3 regions of the Shewanella sp. Pdp11 genome follow, and region 3 is predicted to be linked to each of the others. Evidence: predicted binding sites of a transcription regulator. Region 3 holds the regulator's gene; each other region holds the start of a gene.
The links. Region 3 encodes sigma-54, which starts transcription at its own class of promoters, with help from an activator protein. Its sites were predicted from a motif close to GTTGGCACGNNNNTNGNNT; they were not measured.
Positions count from the first base shown of each region.

Region 1: a site for sigma-54 is predicted at 2,764-2,782, ahead of flgF (flagellar basal-body rod protein FlgF). Genes of this name have one in related genera too.
Region 2: a site for sigma-54 is predicted at 3,530-3,548, ahead of flgA (flagellar basal body P-ring formation chaperone FlgA). Genes of this name have one in related genera too.

Region 1 is NZ_CP015194.1:3,936,802-3,942,059, forward strand. Features, by position in the region: gene AYJ58_RS17420 (flagellar basal body P-ring protein FlgI) at 1-487, opposite strand, end outside; gene flgH (flagellar basal body L-ring protein FlgH) at 499-1,173, opposite strand; gene flgG (flagellar basal-body rod protein FlgG) at 1,185-1,973, opposite strand; gene flgF (flagellar basal-body rod protein FlgF) at 1,984-2,727, opposite strand; gene flgE (flagellar hook protein FlgE) at 2,900-4,261, opposite strand; gene flgD (flagellar hook assembly protein FlgD) at 4,343-5,113, opposite strand; gene flgC (flagellar basal body rod protein FlgC) at 5,138-5,258, opposite strand, start outside.
Region 2 is NZ_CP015194.1:3,943,106-3,948,363, reverse strand. Features, by position in the region: gene AYJ58_RS17495 (flagellar assembly protein FlgT) at 1-359, opposite strand, end outside; gene AYJ58_RS17490 (FlgO family outer membrane protein) at 640-1,272, shown strand; gene AYJ58_RS17485 (LPP20 family lipoprotein) at 1,269-1,718, shown strand; gene AYJ58_RS17480 (flagella synthesis protein FlgN) at 1,859-2,284, opposite strand; gene flgM (flagellar biosynthesis anti-sigma factor FlgM) at 2,287-2,610, opposite strand; gene flgA (flagellar basal body P-ring formation chaperone FlgA) at 2,686-3,393, opposite strand; gene AYJ58_RS17465 (chemotaxis protein CheV) at 3,599-4,519, shown strand; gene AYJ58_RS17460 (CheR family methyltransferase) at 4,619-5,258, shown strand, end outside.
Region 3 is NZ_CP015194.1:1,397,289-1,402,546, reverse strand. Features, by position in the region: gene kdsC (3-deoxy-manno-octulosonate-8-phosphatase KdsC) at 1-247, shown strand, start outside; gene lptC (LPS export ABC transporter periplasmic protein LptC) at 244-804, shown strand; gene lptA (lipopolysaccharide transport periplasmic protein LptA) at 791-1,345, shown strand; gene lptB (LPS export ABC transporter ATP-binding protein) at 1,342-2,073, shown strand; gene AYJ58_RS06160 (RNA polymerase factor sigma-54) at 2,181-3,659, shown strand; gene hpf (ribosome hibernation promoting factor) at 3,688-3,975, shown strand; gene ptsN (PTS IIA-like nitrogen regulatory protein PtsN) at 3,978-4,421, shown strand; gene rapZ (RNase adapter RapZ) at 4,418-5,258, shown strand, end outside.

The DNA.
Region 1 (5,258 bases), 2.4 Mb from region 3:
GACCTACAGTTGGCGTATTTTGAATCACCTTTGAACCATCTAAACCATCGGCACTAAAACCACTCACCACTAAACTACCTTGGGCTATGGCATACACATTACCGTCTACCCCTTTCAAAAAGGTCTGTAATAAGGTGCCACCGCGTAAACTTTTGGCTTCGCCTAAGCTAGATACGGTCACGTCAAGATCTTGACCCGGTTTTATAAAAGCTGGCATATCGGCGTGTACGGCAACCACAGCAACGTTTTTAATCTTTGGTTTGACGTTGTCAGGAAGATTAATGCCGAAATTTTTGAGCATAGTCATAAAGGTTTGCTCGGTATAACTGGTTTTTTCACCCGTTCCCGGCAAACCAACCACTAAGCCATAACCGATCAACTGGTTACTGCGTACGCCCTGCACATTGGCAATATCTTTAATTCGTTCAGCCTGACTAGGTAGAGAAAACACTAGCACGGCAATAGTTAACATCAGCTTATATTTCATGATACGACTCCTTAGAAGGGCCACCAGTCGCTCATAAAGAACTGGCTTAACCAGCCTACTTTTTGAGCATCTGCAAAAGTGCCTGTGCCACTGTATTGAATACGGGCATTGGCCATTCGCGTTGAATCGATAGTGTTATCGGGTTTAATGTCCTGCGAGCGAACGAGACCAGTGACACGAATAAACTCATCACCGTTATTGATTGAGATCCATTTTTCGCCGCGGATCACTAAGCTGCCGTTATTCAACACTTGCATCACGTTTGCCGAGATGCTGCCATCTAAACTGTTGCTCTGATCCGCATCCGATTCACGTTTAGTGTTCATGCTATCTTTATAACGTAAATCAATTGGCACTCCGCCAATAGACACGTTACTGCCACCGGCAAAAATGGGGTCTAAAGTCATGTCGGAGCCTTTTTTAATCTGATTGCCTGCACTCTTCTTAGCTTGAGTCGACTCTTTCAAAACGATAGTGATAATGTCACCCACTTTGTGAGCACGAATATCCGAATACAAGCTAGATGCTTGACTGTCTTGATAAATAGAGCCAGTCGCGGCAATTTTTGTTGGCGGAGCCTCTGGGTATACCGGCGCGTAAAAGGGATCATCCGCAAGGGGTTTCTTTTGCGTCGAGCTACAGGCTGCAAGCAATAACGCGACGGCCACCACAAGATATCTAGCCATGATGTTTGCCTCTATAAATTCTGAGTCACATAAGACAGCATTTGATCTACCGCTGAAATCACTTTTGAGTTCATCTCGTAAATGCGCTGACTTTCGATAAGGTTCACCAGTTCTTCGGTCACGTTAACGTTAGAGGTTTCTAAGGCGCCTTGACGAATCGCTCCCATACCATCTAACGAAGCGGTACCTTGAATTGGCGTGCCGCTCGCACCAGTTTCCGTGTATAAGTTTTGCCCCATGGGATCTAGACCCGATGGATTAATAAAATCCGTCATAGTCAACTGACCCACAACTTGGTTCTCAGCAGTACCAGGGGTTTTCACTGAAACTTCACCCTCCGCGGAAACGGTAATACTGGTCGCATTGTCAGGAATAGTGATCGCGGGTTGCAACAAGTAGCCAGAACCGGGTGTCACAATCTGGCCCGTATCGTCTAAGGTAAACTGACCATTTCGGGTATAGGCTGCAGTACCATCAGGTAGCTGGATTTCAAAAAAGCCTGGGCCTTCAATCATCAAATCCAATGAGTTATCTGTAGTCAGCATGTTGCCTTGGGTAAACATTTTCTGTGTGGCGACGACTTTGGTACCCGCACCTATGTTTAACCCATTAGGTAACTTAGTGTTAGAAGCGCTGACACCGCCCGCTTGGTTAACTGTTTGGTAAAGCAAATCTTCAAATACTGCACGACTTTTCTTGTAGCCCACAGTGCTGGCGTTCGCCACGTTGTTTGAGATCACCGCAATGTCAGTTTGCTGTGCGTCTAAGCCAGTTTTACTAATCCATAACGCCGGATGCATAATCTATCTCCTAACTAATACGCATTAATGAGGATGAAGCGCGATCATTTTCTTCCGCGGTTTTCATCATCTTGACTTGCAATTCAAACTGACGCTGAAGGTCAATCAAAGACACCATTTCATCGACAGGGTTTACGTTACTGCCTTCCACTGCACCACTTTCAATACCTACGCTAGGATCGGCTGGTGCTGGTTCTCCTGACATTTGTCGAAATAATCCATCTTCACCACGCATCATCTGCGCATTGCCGGGATTAACGAGTTTCAAGCGACCAACTTCTTCCACCACTTCAGCGGTAGCGCCCTGAGGTCGAACAGAAATAATGCCATCCTGAGAAATTGAAACCTTCTCAATAGGGAGCGGCAACACTATGGGGCCCGCATCTCCCATAACAGGATTTCCCCTGTCATTGTGTAGTAAACCCGTAGAGTCGAAACTTAAACTGCCTGAGCGGGTATAGGCTTCACTGCCATCTTTTGCCTGCACGGCAAACCAGCCGTCGCCTTTAATGGCAACATCGAGATCTCGTCCAGTGGTTTTTATGGGACCAGAGCGAAAATTAGCTGACGGAGATTCTGTCATCGCAAACACCCTGGAAGGCAATCCTTCACCGAAGGCCTGCATCGAGCGAGCTTGTGCCATATCGGATTTAAAACCGTCGGTATTAGCATTGGCTAAGTTGTTCGCACGGAGCGCCAGCTCATTCATATTTTGCTTGGCGCCACTCATGGCGACATAAAGGAATTTGTCCACAGACTGCTCCGTCAAATTTTCTACATGACAATAGCAAAGCAAGCATCGTGCCAATAAAATTGACATTTAATTTACTGATAGAATTGAAGAATAAGGAAATGAAGTGAATTGATAGCAGGATAAAGGCTAAGTGTTGCCACTGGCGGCAACACTTAGTCAAACAATGTAATGATTAGCGGATTTGTAATACGGTTTGTTGCAGTGTGTTGTTCACTTCAAGGGTACGAGAGTTCGCTTGGAAGTTACGCTGCGCCGAAATCAAATCGACCAGTTCAGTGGTCAAATCGATATTCGATTGCTCTAACGCCGATGAACTTATGCTACCAAAAGTACCACTGTTTGCCTCACCAGCAAGAGCCGGGCCAGAATTCAAACTGGCTTTCCACGACGTATTACCCACTTGTGTTAAACCTTGTTCGTTAGCAAATCGAACCAAGGCAACCCGTGCTAAAGGCACAGTTGAACCGTTCGAGTAACTTGCAGTAATTAAACCATCAGCACCAATTTCAACGTTAGTTAAACGACCAACAGTAGTACCGTCTTGTGTTAACTCTGTTGCCGCAAAAGGAGCAGCATATTGCGTTGGCGCATTAAACTTAATAGTTAAGTCTTGAGTTCCATCCGCTCCAGCACCTAAAACGCCTGCACCACCCACACCTAAAGTCTCAGTCTTAACGACCGCTGGATCACTACCGGTATAGACACCAACAGAATTGAACTTAAGTACAGAGCCCTTCCAACCGCTAGTTGTTTGCGCTGTACCGGTTGAGTCAGGGTTACCATCGCCCGTAGTATCCGTTTGATAAGTACCAGCAGCACCAGCTAAATCGACTTGTTTACCATCAATAGCGTAATAAGCCACCCAATTGCTCTCTCCATTATAAGAGGCATCATTAGGCTTAACAAAATAGGTTGTCATGATATGTGGCTCACCGAGTGAGTCATACATTGTCATTGAAGTAACATTATTGTACGTCTTAGGGTCTAGAGGATCGAATGCAGCAGGGTCAAGGGTACTTTCCTTAGCATTTAGATTCATTTGTAAACTGACATTTTCAGTTTTTACAGGGCTACCTGCAGTATCCGGGATCTGCACTGGTTTCGCTGTAGTCAAACTTACCGATGTCGAATTACCATCTTTATCCACAGGGAATGTCTGCAAAAAATTACCAGCAGAATCAACCATGTAGTTATTTGAATCGACTTTAAATGCCCCTGCTCGAGTAAATGAATGGTCAAGACTGCCTATTTCAGAAGCAGTGACAAAAAAACCACCACCTTTAATTGCCATATCGAGTGAATTACTTGTCAACTGTAAGCTGCCTTGATGGAATTGCTGGGCGACTTGACTCGTTGCAACACCACCACCGACAGCAGTTTTAGAATTTGAAAAGATAGAATTAGCGTAAACATCCGCAAATTCAGCACGCGACTCTTTAAAGCCAATGGTATTCGCATTCGCAATGTTGTTCGCCGTGGTGTTTAAATCTTTCTGTGCGGCAGAAATGCCACTCAATGCAATGTTAAACGACATAATTCACCTCTACTTTTGACTCTATTCAATTGCGGACAACTAACGCCCAATTCGGATTCTAAAAAATTATCTTGTATAAATTTAAGTTTCAGACACAGCTAACACATCGGTTAACTTGATCCCCATACCGCCTCTCAAGTTGAGAATGGCGCCAGTACTGGCCGTACCAAGAGAGACACTGGTCACATGGGCATAAGTTGAAACAGGCAGTTCTTGGGATTTTCCATCAACTAACCCACTCGCCTTAATCGTATAGTTGCCTGCGGTCACAGGTTTTCCATCTTTATCTAAACCATCCCAGTTCACATCGACGTTACCACCGTCACTGCCATCGACTTTAAAGGTGGTCACAACTTGGCCCTTCTCATCTTCAACACGCACAGTAATCTCTGGAATTTTATTAGGGGTACTGACCACACCTTTCATCGTTGGGCTTTCAGCTGAAATATTGCCAGTATCAGTTGGGATCAACACCTTGCGACCAACGAGTCCCGATGCCTGCAGTGCTTGGCTCGACGTCATAACACTGTTTAAGTTAACTATTTCATCATTTAACTTACTGATACCATCAACTGTCGAAAATGATGCCATCTGCGCAATCATTTGGTCGTTGTCGACGGGCTTAAAAGGGTCCTGCATCGATAACTGTTGGCTTAATAACGAGAAAAAATCATCTTGAGTTAATTGTTGGCTTTTCGCTTCCGGTACTATCGAATCTTTTGGCAGTCGTATGCCATCAAGAAACGGATTACCCGTTGAACTGGTTGATGAGTTGGTCGTCACAGCATTTGATTGACTCTTATTTTGAGCCGTCTGCGCCGATGCTTGGTTAATTTGATTAATGAGGCTCACAGCTTACCTCCTAAGTAACACATGTTATTTACCCATCCCAAGTGTTTGTTGCAGCATAGACTTAGCTGCTTCAGCGACTTGAACATTCATTTGATATGAGCGCGAAGCAGAAATCATATCTGCCATTTCTTCCATGACATTAACA
Region 2 (5,258 bases), 2.4 Mb from region 3:
CCATTTGGACACTGCTGCGTAGGATCATCATTTAGATCGAGTCGTAAGGATACATAAATTTTGTTTCCTTGGATCCGTTCACTCACAAGTTGAATACTAATGGCTTGGGCGTTGCGATTAATCGCAAAATTATTTTGAGTAAGGTTACCGTTTGTCGTTTGTTGTTCACTGGATATTTGAATGCCAGTGCTTAATGTAGCGTAGCTAACGGCTTGATTAATCGCTTCTTCTCTTGCTTGAGCCGTATTACCATTGAGAATAGTCGCTTCACCACTGGCTTCTATCCATTCGGCCTGAGTAGGCAAAGACAAGAGTGCAAGGCTCAAAATGATGAGCGAAGCTGAACCTGGTATATGCATCAATACAATCCTTATCGCTAAGCTATTGGCGAGCTTGCTAATCGAGCCAGTTTCCTGACACTTAATCTAATATACCGACAAAGCAAATTCCATGCCTGAGTAACGAGAGTTTTCGATAAAGTTTCCATTGGTGCAGTCGATATACAGCATATGAGAATAATATTGTCGGGCTGGAGTCAATTTTGGTCCGAAGATTGCTGGCTTTTGTTACTCACAAAAATGAGACGCGTAGAGTGTGAGTGATTTAATGGCCTGTACACCCACAAATGAGGTAACTCCAATGCTAAAGCGTGTGATTATTCCCTTAACATTACTGATGTTAGGTGGATGTGTGGCTAAATCGGTTACACCGCCCAAGCCGAGTTTAGTGGATGGCAATGGGTTGCCGCCAACGGCAGTGATCAACCATTTAGCACAGCGAATAGTGACAGAGCTCGTTAAGCAAAATGATGCTCTGCGTTCTGATCAACCAATTGTCGTCGCAACCCCAGTATTAGTAGGTGACATGAATGGTACAAATGCGTTGGCGCAGCAGTTACAGCAAGGATTAATGACGTCGCTCCATAGCTTTCAGTTTAATGTGGTTGATTTAAATTTAGCTGATGGCTTGAGAGTGACGGCTAATGGGGATTTTATTTTGACGCGAGATTGGCAACAATTGTCGAAAAATCTTCCCGTTGAGCATCTTGTCGTTTCGACTATGAGCCCAGTTACCAATGGTATGGCGATCAATACTCGGATTGTGAATATAAGTAACAATCGCGTGGTATCGGCCTCTCAAACTTTTGTGACTCAAAAAGAGTTGGCAAACTACATGCAGCCATCGGAGCAAATTGTGTCACAAAATGGCGTCTTATATCGTCAGGCGAGTCCAGGCATGAATGAAGTGCGTGTTTTAGGAGATGGAAAATGAAACGCTACCTGTTATTTATTGCGGCGCTAATGCTAACTGGCTGCGCGGCTAAAGATAGATATGTGCAATGGGAAGATGTGCCGCCGCCGAGTTTTCCTAAGTTAACGGCCATAGGATATGCGCCTTTAGCGACTCAACCGGCTAAAGAGCAATCACAAAGAGTGTTGATGGCCATGCAAGCATCAAAAATTGTGGCCTACCGTGAATTAGCGGAACAAGTATATGGGCAGAAAATAACGGCAAACAGCAGTGTCAGTGATTGGATGTTGACGGACGATAATGTTAAAGCATCGGTTTCTGGCGTGATCCGTGGGGCGCGGGTCGTTAAGAGTTATCCGGCTGGCGATCATTATGTTACTGAGTTAGAACTGGATTTTTCACGGGTATGGGCACTGTATCAACAACAGAGCCGTCCACAGCGAGTGAAAGAAGTCACGTATTTCTAGTCATTTCTACATGACTCTATTGAGCCGCGAACTATACGAGTAGTATGCGGCTTTTCTATTTCTGCAAAGTACTAAAGTTTAATCTTTAATCAGAGCAGAGCTTAGAAGCTGGAAATACAGAGTAGGAATTGATGCGCCTGTTAGGCTTTTAAATCATTACCTAAACTTGAGATAGTTGAGGTCTTGCCTTTATCGTTATACGTAAGGCTGGAGGCGTTTCTGCTGGCTTGTAAAGCTTGAGCGAAGCGATTGAGACTGGCTAAATTCATCTCAATTAAACTGGCATTTTGATCGTTCAATGCTTTGCATTCAGTTAATGCGTCTTTGACAACGGCCATTTTATGTACGAGTTCGGTTTGCTGAGTGAGTTGAGACTTATCAGTGTGGTTTGCCAAAATGTCATCATTAGTTTTGAGTTCTTTCAGACATTGTGATTTTTCGTTAGCAAGAGAAAGCAGTAAATCGGCGTTTTGGTCAACCAAAGCGCCTTTTTCCTTGAGTATGATTTGCTTAAGAACAGCCAAATGGGCGTGTTGTAGATCTACCAGTTTAGCTATTTCAGTCATAGTTACTCTTTATTCAAGTCATTAAGTTCGGCTTCAAAACTTGCAATATTGGCAGCCAACTTTTCAGGGTCAATTTTATAGCGGCCTTCGGCGATAGCCTGTTTAATTTCGGCCACTTTCTTTTGATCAACTTCAGGAAGGCTCGCCATTTTAGTCTGAGCTCCTTGCAGTTGTTGCGCTTGCGCTGTAATCACCACTGAGTCGGTTCTTTGTGGTGTTGTCGATTTTGTGGCAACTTGAGCAGATTGATCGCTGCTAGTTTTAGTTGCACCTGAACGAACTTGTGCGGTCGTTGCAGTGTTGAGTTTGCTAATATCAATTGCCATTTTCGGCTCCAGCGTCGTGTGTACGGGATTTCTTAACTGGGGTATCGGCAGCTTATAAAAAAGCTTTAGATTATTTTACATTCTTACTTCAACTTCGCCAATGCCCGTGACTATAGCATCTAGTTCTTTGTTTGAACTGCTATTTTTGACTCTGATCCGATCGCCTTTATTGCCATCTTGTAGGGCTTCGCCTACTGTTTTGAGTTCGAATGAGTTAGAACGAACATAAATAGATACCGAGTCGTTTTTACACACGAAGCATAAGTTATTGCTCAATATAGGATAATCCTTCGAGACGCGTCGTTTGACTCGCACACCAGCTAATTTACTTGGGTCATCAAATTCAGCGCCCCGTAAACTATTTTGCTCAATGTAACGGATTTCAACTTGGCTAGGGGAGATGAGTTCGCCAGGCGCTAAGGTTTCAGTTGAGACAACAACGGGGAATAAAATATCCACTCTAACCGAGATATAAATTTGCCAAGGGTAAGCGAGCTCTTGCGTATCGCAGCTGACTTTTAGGGTGTTATTACGGCTAATTTCCCTGTCACTCGCCAATTCAACCTTAATCGGCGACGAGCATTGTGACGGCAGCATTCTTGCGTCAACTAATTGCGGCGAAATATCGACTTTGGCATTAGTTGGCACAGATATTTTTTCTGAAATAAGCGCTTTAGCTAATTCTGAGATGGCCGATACGGTGGGAACAATAGGCTCTGCACTCGCAAAAGCGGGCATGAAGAGGGTGAAAACACTAAAAAAACAGACTAAATTTACTTTCATAATGAAGAGACTAGCTTGTAACGCCAGAATGCACCTATACTTTTATCAAGTTCGAAGCTGACCACTGTAATAATAATTTGCATCACTGTCAGAAGATTGACTCAGTTTCGACTATGTTTATCGATAGATAAGACGTAAGCAATTAATATGCCTATACTCAAACGAGTCATAGGGCCGTACATAAACAGAACAACAAGGCAGAGTTATGTCGAGTATTCTTGATTCAGTCAACAAACGAACCCAGCTCGTTGGTCAAAACCGTTTAGAATTGCTGCTTTTTAAGTTAAACGGTCGTCAACGGTTTGGGATTAACGTGTTTAAGGTGAAAGAAGTACTGCAGTGCCCACCACTGACCACTTTGCCTAAACTTAATCCTTATGTAAAAGGTGTCGCGCATATTCGCGGTACGACTATTTCAGTTATTGATTTGAGTGCGGCAACAGGCGGTAGACCTTTAGCGAGTACTGAAAACTGCTTCATCATTATTTCTGAATATAACCGCAGCGTTCAAGGCTTCTTAGTCAGTTCGGTTGAGCGGATTATCAACATGAATTGGGAAGCGATTATGCCTCCTCCTCAAGGTGCGGGTCGTTATTCTTATCTAACGGCTGTGACTGAGATTGAAGGTGAATTGGTTGAAATTCTCGACGTTGAAAAAATCTTAGATGAGATTTCACCGGTTAAAACTGCCATCAGTGAAGAAGCTAATGAAAAGCTGACCCTCGACAGAACCCAGCATTATCATATTATGGTTATCGATGATTCTGCCGTGGCGCGTAAGCAGATTATTCGTTCACTCGAGTCATTGAACTTACAAATTGATACCGCAAAAGATGGCCGAGAAGCATTAGATAAGCTCAAAGAAATCGCCAAAGAAATGGACAATGTTGCTGATGAAATCCCTCTTATTATCTCAGACATTGAGATGCCTGAGATGGATGGTTATACCCTGACCGCGGAGATCCGAGATGATCCTAAGCTCAAGCATATTAAAGTGGTACTGCATACGTCGTTAAGTGGAGTATTCAATCAGGCAATGGTTCAAAAAGTGGGGGCCAATGACTTTATCGCTAAGTTTAATCCCGACGAACTGGCTGCTGCAGTGAATAAGCACTTAAGTTTGTAAGTTCAGTAGTTAGTACCTATATATGCTTTACGCTATAATCTCGACTTTGTAACATGATGGTTTCGCACTGATTTTGGTGCTTGCAATAGGATTTAGGATGTGAATGTGCCAAATAAATCACTCGCTGAGGCTGAATATAATCAATTTAGATTGTTCTTAGAGCAACACAGCGGCATCGTACTGGGTGAAAATAAGCAATATCTGGTGCGCAGTCGTCTTGCTCCTTTAATGGGGAAATATAACCTGCCATCCTTATCCGATGTGGTTAAGCATTCGATGAAGCCAACGGAACGTGCGCTTCGGGCAGAAGTGATTGATGCTATGACGACCAATGAAACCCTGTGGTTTCGTGATCGTTATCCATTTGAGTTATTGCATAACGTTTTGTTACCTGAGTATAGTCGTTTAGGTCGTCCACTTAAGATTTGGTCGGCCGCGTGTTCGTCTGGGCAAGAACCCTATTCACTGGCGATGACGATTCTTGAGTATCAACAAAAGAAGCCTGGTGCACTTGCTGGTAGTGCTTCGATTCAAGCTACGGATTTATCGCCTTCCATGTTGGAACGCTGCAAAAATGCTGAGTACGATAGCTTGGCATTAGCACGCGGTTTATCCGAAGAGCGTAAGCGTCAGTTTTTTGATGCTTTGCCTTCAGGCAATATGAAGTTAAAGGATAATGTTAAGCGTTTAGTGAACTTTAGAGCACATAATCTGCTTGAAAGTTATAGCTTACTTGGTA
Region 3 (5,258 bases):
AGCATTGCTCGCACTCTATGGTGTCACCCCGGAAGAAGTAGCGTATATCGGTGATGATATTGTCGATTTACCCGTGATGAATGTCGTCGGTTTAGCGGTCAGTGTGGCCGATGGTCATCCCTATGTGCGTCAGCACGCCCACTTTGTCACTACGCTCAATGGCGGGCACGGTGCACTGCGTGAACTCACAGATCTGTTGCTACTCAGTCAAAATAAATTCACTTCGGCCCATGGAATGAGTATATGAGTCGTGTGACACTCGCAATTATCGCTTTTTTTGGAACCGCACTAGCGCTTTACTGGCAAGTGCAGAACAAACACAGCGGTGATACCGATAACCGAGTAAAAGATCAAAATACCCCAGATTTCATCGTTGAAGATCTGCGCAGTGTTGAGTTCAATGAACAAGGGCTAGTCAATAGCCGTGTGACGGCGAAAAACATGGAACATTATGATTCAACGAATCAAACTTTCTTTACTCAACCTGTTTATCTTGTTTATCCAGACCAAGGTAAAGCACAATGGCAACTCAGTGCAGATCAGGGCAAGCTAAACAAGGAAACGGGCAAGGTTGTACTCGAAAACAATGTTATTATTGATGCCATTAGCGCAGAAGAACCGATCCAGACCTTGTCCACCAGTTATCTGGAACTCGATCTCAATACTATGATAATGACCTCTGACCGTACCATTTACGTCACAGGGAAAGATTTTAATATTCAAGGCCAAGGCCTTTATGCCGACCTCAACGCGCAAGAAGTGAAATTGACCAGTCAGGTAGTAGGAACATATGAAGCAAAATAACGTATTACTTGCCAGCCTAATGCTAATAATGAGCATGAGCGCCTTTGCTAAAGTCGACGACCTAAAGCAGGAAGTTAAAATCAAAGCAGTGAGCCAAACGGCAGATATCAAGAACAACCAGATCATCTTCTTTGGTCCGGTGGAAGTTACCCAAGGCTCGATAAAAATCCAAGCAAATGAACTGCGTGCATTTTCTGCCGAAGGTGAAAATAGCAAAATTTTAGTGGCCACTGGTAACCCCGCAACTTACAACCAAGTGTTAGACGATGGCCGTCCAGCCTCGGCGAGCGCGAAAGAAATTCGTTACGATATGGCAAGCCGTACCCTGACACTGAAAGGCCAAGCTTCGTTAGATCAAGCGGGTAGCCAAGTGACGGGTAATGTGATCCGCTATAACATTATCCAGCAAAAATTGATTGCTGAGAGCACAGGTAGTGGTGACGATCGCGTGATCACTATTATTCAGCCAGAAAACTATCAAGATGATGCCAAACCTGACGCGCCAGCGGATAAACCTGTGAAAAAGCAGGACTCTAAATGACCCAAATCACCCTAAGAGCACAAAATCTGGCGAAGAGTTATAAGAGTCGCCAAGTGGTTAAAGACGTCAGTCTAACGGTAAAGACAGGTCAAGTTGTTGGACTACTCGGCCCAAACGGTGCGGGTAAAACCACCACCTTTTACATGGTCGTCGGTCTGGTTAAAAGCGATAAAGGCCACATCTTTATCGACGATGATGATTTAACCGCGGATCCTATGCACCTGCGCGCCCGCAAAGGCATAGGTTACTTGCCGCAGGAAGCCAGTATCTTCCGTAAGCTGACCGTCCATGACAACATCATGGCCGTACTGCAAACGCGCAAAGAATTGAAGAAAGAGCAAAGGGAAGAACAACTCGAGCATCTGCTCGAAGAATTCCACATCACCCACATCCGTGACAGCCAAGGCATGTCATTGTCGGGGGGCGAACGTCGCCGTGTCGAAATTGCACGGGCGTTAGCAGCAAATCCTAAGTTCATTTTGCTCGATGAACCCTTTGCGGGTGTCGATCCGATTTCAGTTATCGACATCAAAAAGATTATCGAACAGCTCAAAAGTCGAGGCCTTGGCGTGTTGATCACCGACCATAATGTTCGCGAGACATTAGATGTGTGTGAACATGCCTATATTGTGAGTCACGGAAACCTGATTGCCGAAGGAACACCTGCAGAGATCTTAGACAATCAGCAAGTTAGGGCTGTGTACTTAGGTGAACAATTCAGGCTATAGTTAATCAAGCGGAGCCAATGAAGGCAATTTGTGCCAGCATTGTGCTCCACTCAAGATGATAACAAGCGACCTCATCCAACAATAATAACGTAGGGATCAGCGGTAACATGAAAGCGTCACTCCAGCTCAAACTGGGTCAACAGTTAACCATGACGCCACAATTACAACAGGCCATTCGTCTGTTGCAACTGTCGTCATTAGAACTGCAGCAAGAGATCCAGCAAGCCTTAGATTCTAATCCCCTTCTCGAGCTGGAAGAGGATCAATTCGACGCCACTAAAGACCCTGTAAACCAAACGCTTTCCGATACGGATTTCAGTGAATCGAGCACTCTGCCGCCTGAGAAAGACAGCTCCACAATAGACACGGCAGAGTCCTTAACCAAAGAATCCATGCCCGACGAGCTCCCCATGGACACCACCTGGGATGAAGTGTTCACTGCCTCCCCTAATTCTGGCCCCGGCGGCAGTCGTGAAGATGATATGCCCTTCCAAGGTGAGACCAGTGAAGGCTTGTATGAGCACTTAGAATGGCAAAAAAACCTCACGCCGTTTTCTGAAACCGATTTAGCCATTGCCACCGCCATTATTGATGCCATCGACGATCAAGGCTATCTCACTCAAAGCACTGAAGAAATTCTCGAAGCCATGGGCAATCCTGAAGTTGAGCTTGACGAAGTTGAAGCCGTACTCAAGCGCATTCAACATTTTGATCCCATTGGTGTGGCCGCCCGCGATTTAAGCGAGTGCCTGCTGATCCAACTGTCGCATTTCGCCGCTGACACTCCACACCTCGAAAATGCCCGCATGTTGATCAAAGATCATTTAGATCTGATCGCCGCGCGCGATTTTAGATTGTTGATGCGTAAGACTAAATTAAAAGAGGATGAGTTAAGGGACGGCATCGCGCTTATCCAAACCCTCAATCCCCGCCCAGGTTTATTGATTACGCCCAACGATGACGAATACGTCATCCCAGATGTGTCTGTGTCGAAGAAGAATGGCCGCTGGGTGGTTGAACTGAACCCAGACTGCATGCCAAAAATCAATGTAAATCAACATTATGCATCGATGGCGCGCAGTACTAAAAACCAAGCCGATAGCCAATTTATTCGTGGCCATCTGCAAGAGGCTAAATGGTTTATCAAAAGCCTAGAAAGCCGTAACGACACTTTACTTAAAGTTGCGAATTGCATAGTGCAATATCAGCAAGGTTTCTTCGAATACGGTGAAGAAGCCATGAAACCTATGGTGCTTAACGATATTGCCGAAGCGGTAGAAATGCATGAGTCCACCATCTCACGGGTGACCACCCAAAAATACATGCATACCCCTAAGGGACTTTTTGAACTAAAATACTTCTTCTCTAGCCACGTCGGAACTGACGATGGTGGGGAGTGCTCATCCACAGCAATCAGAGCCTTCATTAAGAAACTGGTTGCAGCGGAAAACCAGAAAAAACCATTAAGCGACAGTAAGATGGCACAACTTCTGGCAGAACAAGGGATCAACGTAGCCCGCAGAACCATTGCGAAGTACCGAGAGGCTATGCTCATTCCGCCTTCTAATCAGCGTAAAAGTTTATAACCTACAGTGGATATCGGAGGACGTTTCTATGCAAATAAACCTGAGTGGACACCATGTCGAAATTACCGAATCGTTACGCGCATATGTAGAAGAAAAGTTTTCAAAACTTGAACGCCATTTCGAACAGATCAATAATGTGCACGTTGTGCTCAATGTCGAGAAAATGCAACAGATTGCCGAAGCGAGAATAAATCTTATCGGTGGTGAAGTTTTTGCAACTTCAGAGCATGCTGACATGTATGCCGCTATAGACGCCCTGATTGACAAGCTTGATCGTCAGGTTATTAAACACAAAGAGAAGTTAACAAAACACTAATAATGGAACTTTGTACCATACTGCGGCCGGAGTGCACTACCTGCGCCACTCCGGGCAGCAAGAAAAAGGTACTGGAACTCATCAGCGACTTAGTCGCTGCCCAGTACCCGACCCTCTCATCTCAAGAGATATTCGAAAGCCTAGTGGCGCGCGAAAAGATGGGGAGCACAGGTATAGGGAACGGCATCGCCATTCCACATGGTCGATTAACCGATATAAATCAGCCCATTGCCATACTCATTAAGTGTGAAGAGCCGATAGCATTCGATGCTATCGATAAGCAACCTGTTGATATTTTATTTGCACTACTGGTGCCTGCTGACCAATGTCAGCAACACTTAAGTACCTTGTCTTGCATGGCCGAAAAGCTGAGCGACAAGCAAATATTAAAACAATTACGCAAGACGCATGATGAAACGGAACTCTATCAGGTAATCACTGGATGAAACTGGTCATAGTGTCGGGCCGCTCAGGCTCAGGTAAATCTGTCGCCCTAAGGGTACTCGAAGATCTCGGCTATTACTGTGTCGATAACCTTCCCTTGCCCTTAATCGGCACTTTGCTTGAGCAACTCAAAGGCAGTAACGATCTCGTCGCCATCAGTGTCGACGTGCGTAACATGCCAGAGCAGGACAAGGTTCTAGTTAAACAACTCGCGAGCCTACCTCCTGATACTGAGTTAACGAGCTTCTTCCTCAATTCTAGCGATAAAATTCTGCTTAAGCGTTACAGCGAGACTCGCCGTTTGCACCCTTTGTCAAAGAGCCAAGTCTCTTTACAAGAAGCAATAAAACGGGAAGGGAAACTGCTCGAGCCTATGTCAAAACTGGTCGATCACTACATAGATACGTCGAACCTGAATATCTATGATTTAAGCGATCAAGTGAGACAAATTCTGCTCGGCAGTGTCGATAAAGAATTAGTGATCAACTTTGAGTCCTTTGGCTTTAAGCACGGTATGCCCACCGAAGCCGACTTTATGTTTGATGTTCGCTTCCTGCCTAACCCACACTGGGAACTGGCGCTGCGTCCATTAACTGGCTTAGATGAGCCCGTAGCTGAGTTCTTAAATCGCCAACCACTGGTCAATAAGTTCATCTGGCAAATCGAGAATTTGCTAGAAACTTGGCTGCCGCACCTCGAGCGCAACAATCGCAGTTATTTAACTGTGGCGATTGGCTGCACGGGTGGGCAACACAGATCGGTTTACGTCGCAGAGCAATTGGCTAAACGCTTTAGTAACGGTAAACATAAGGTTTATGCCCGCCATCGAGAGCTGAATA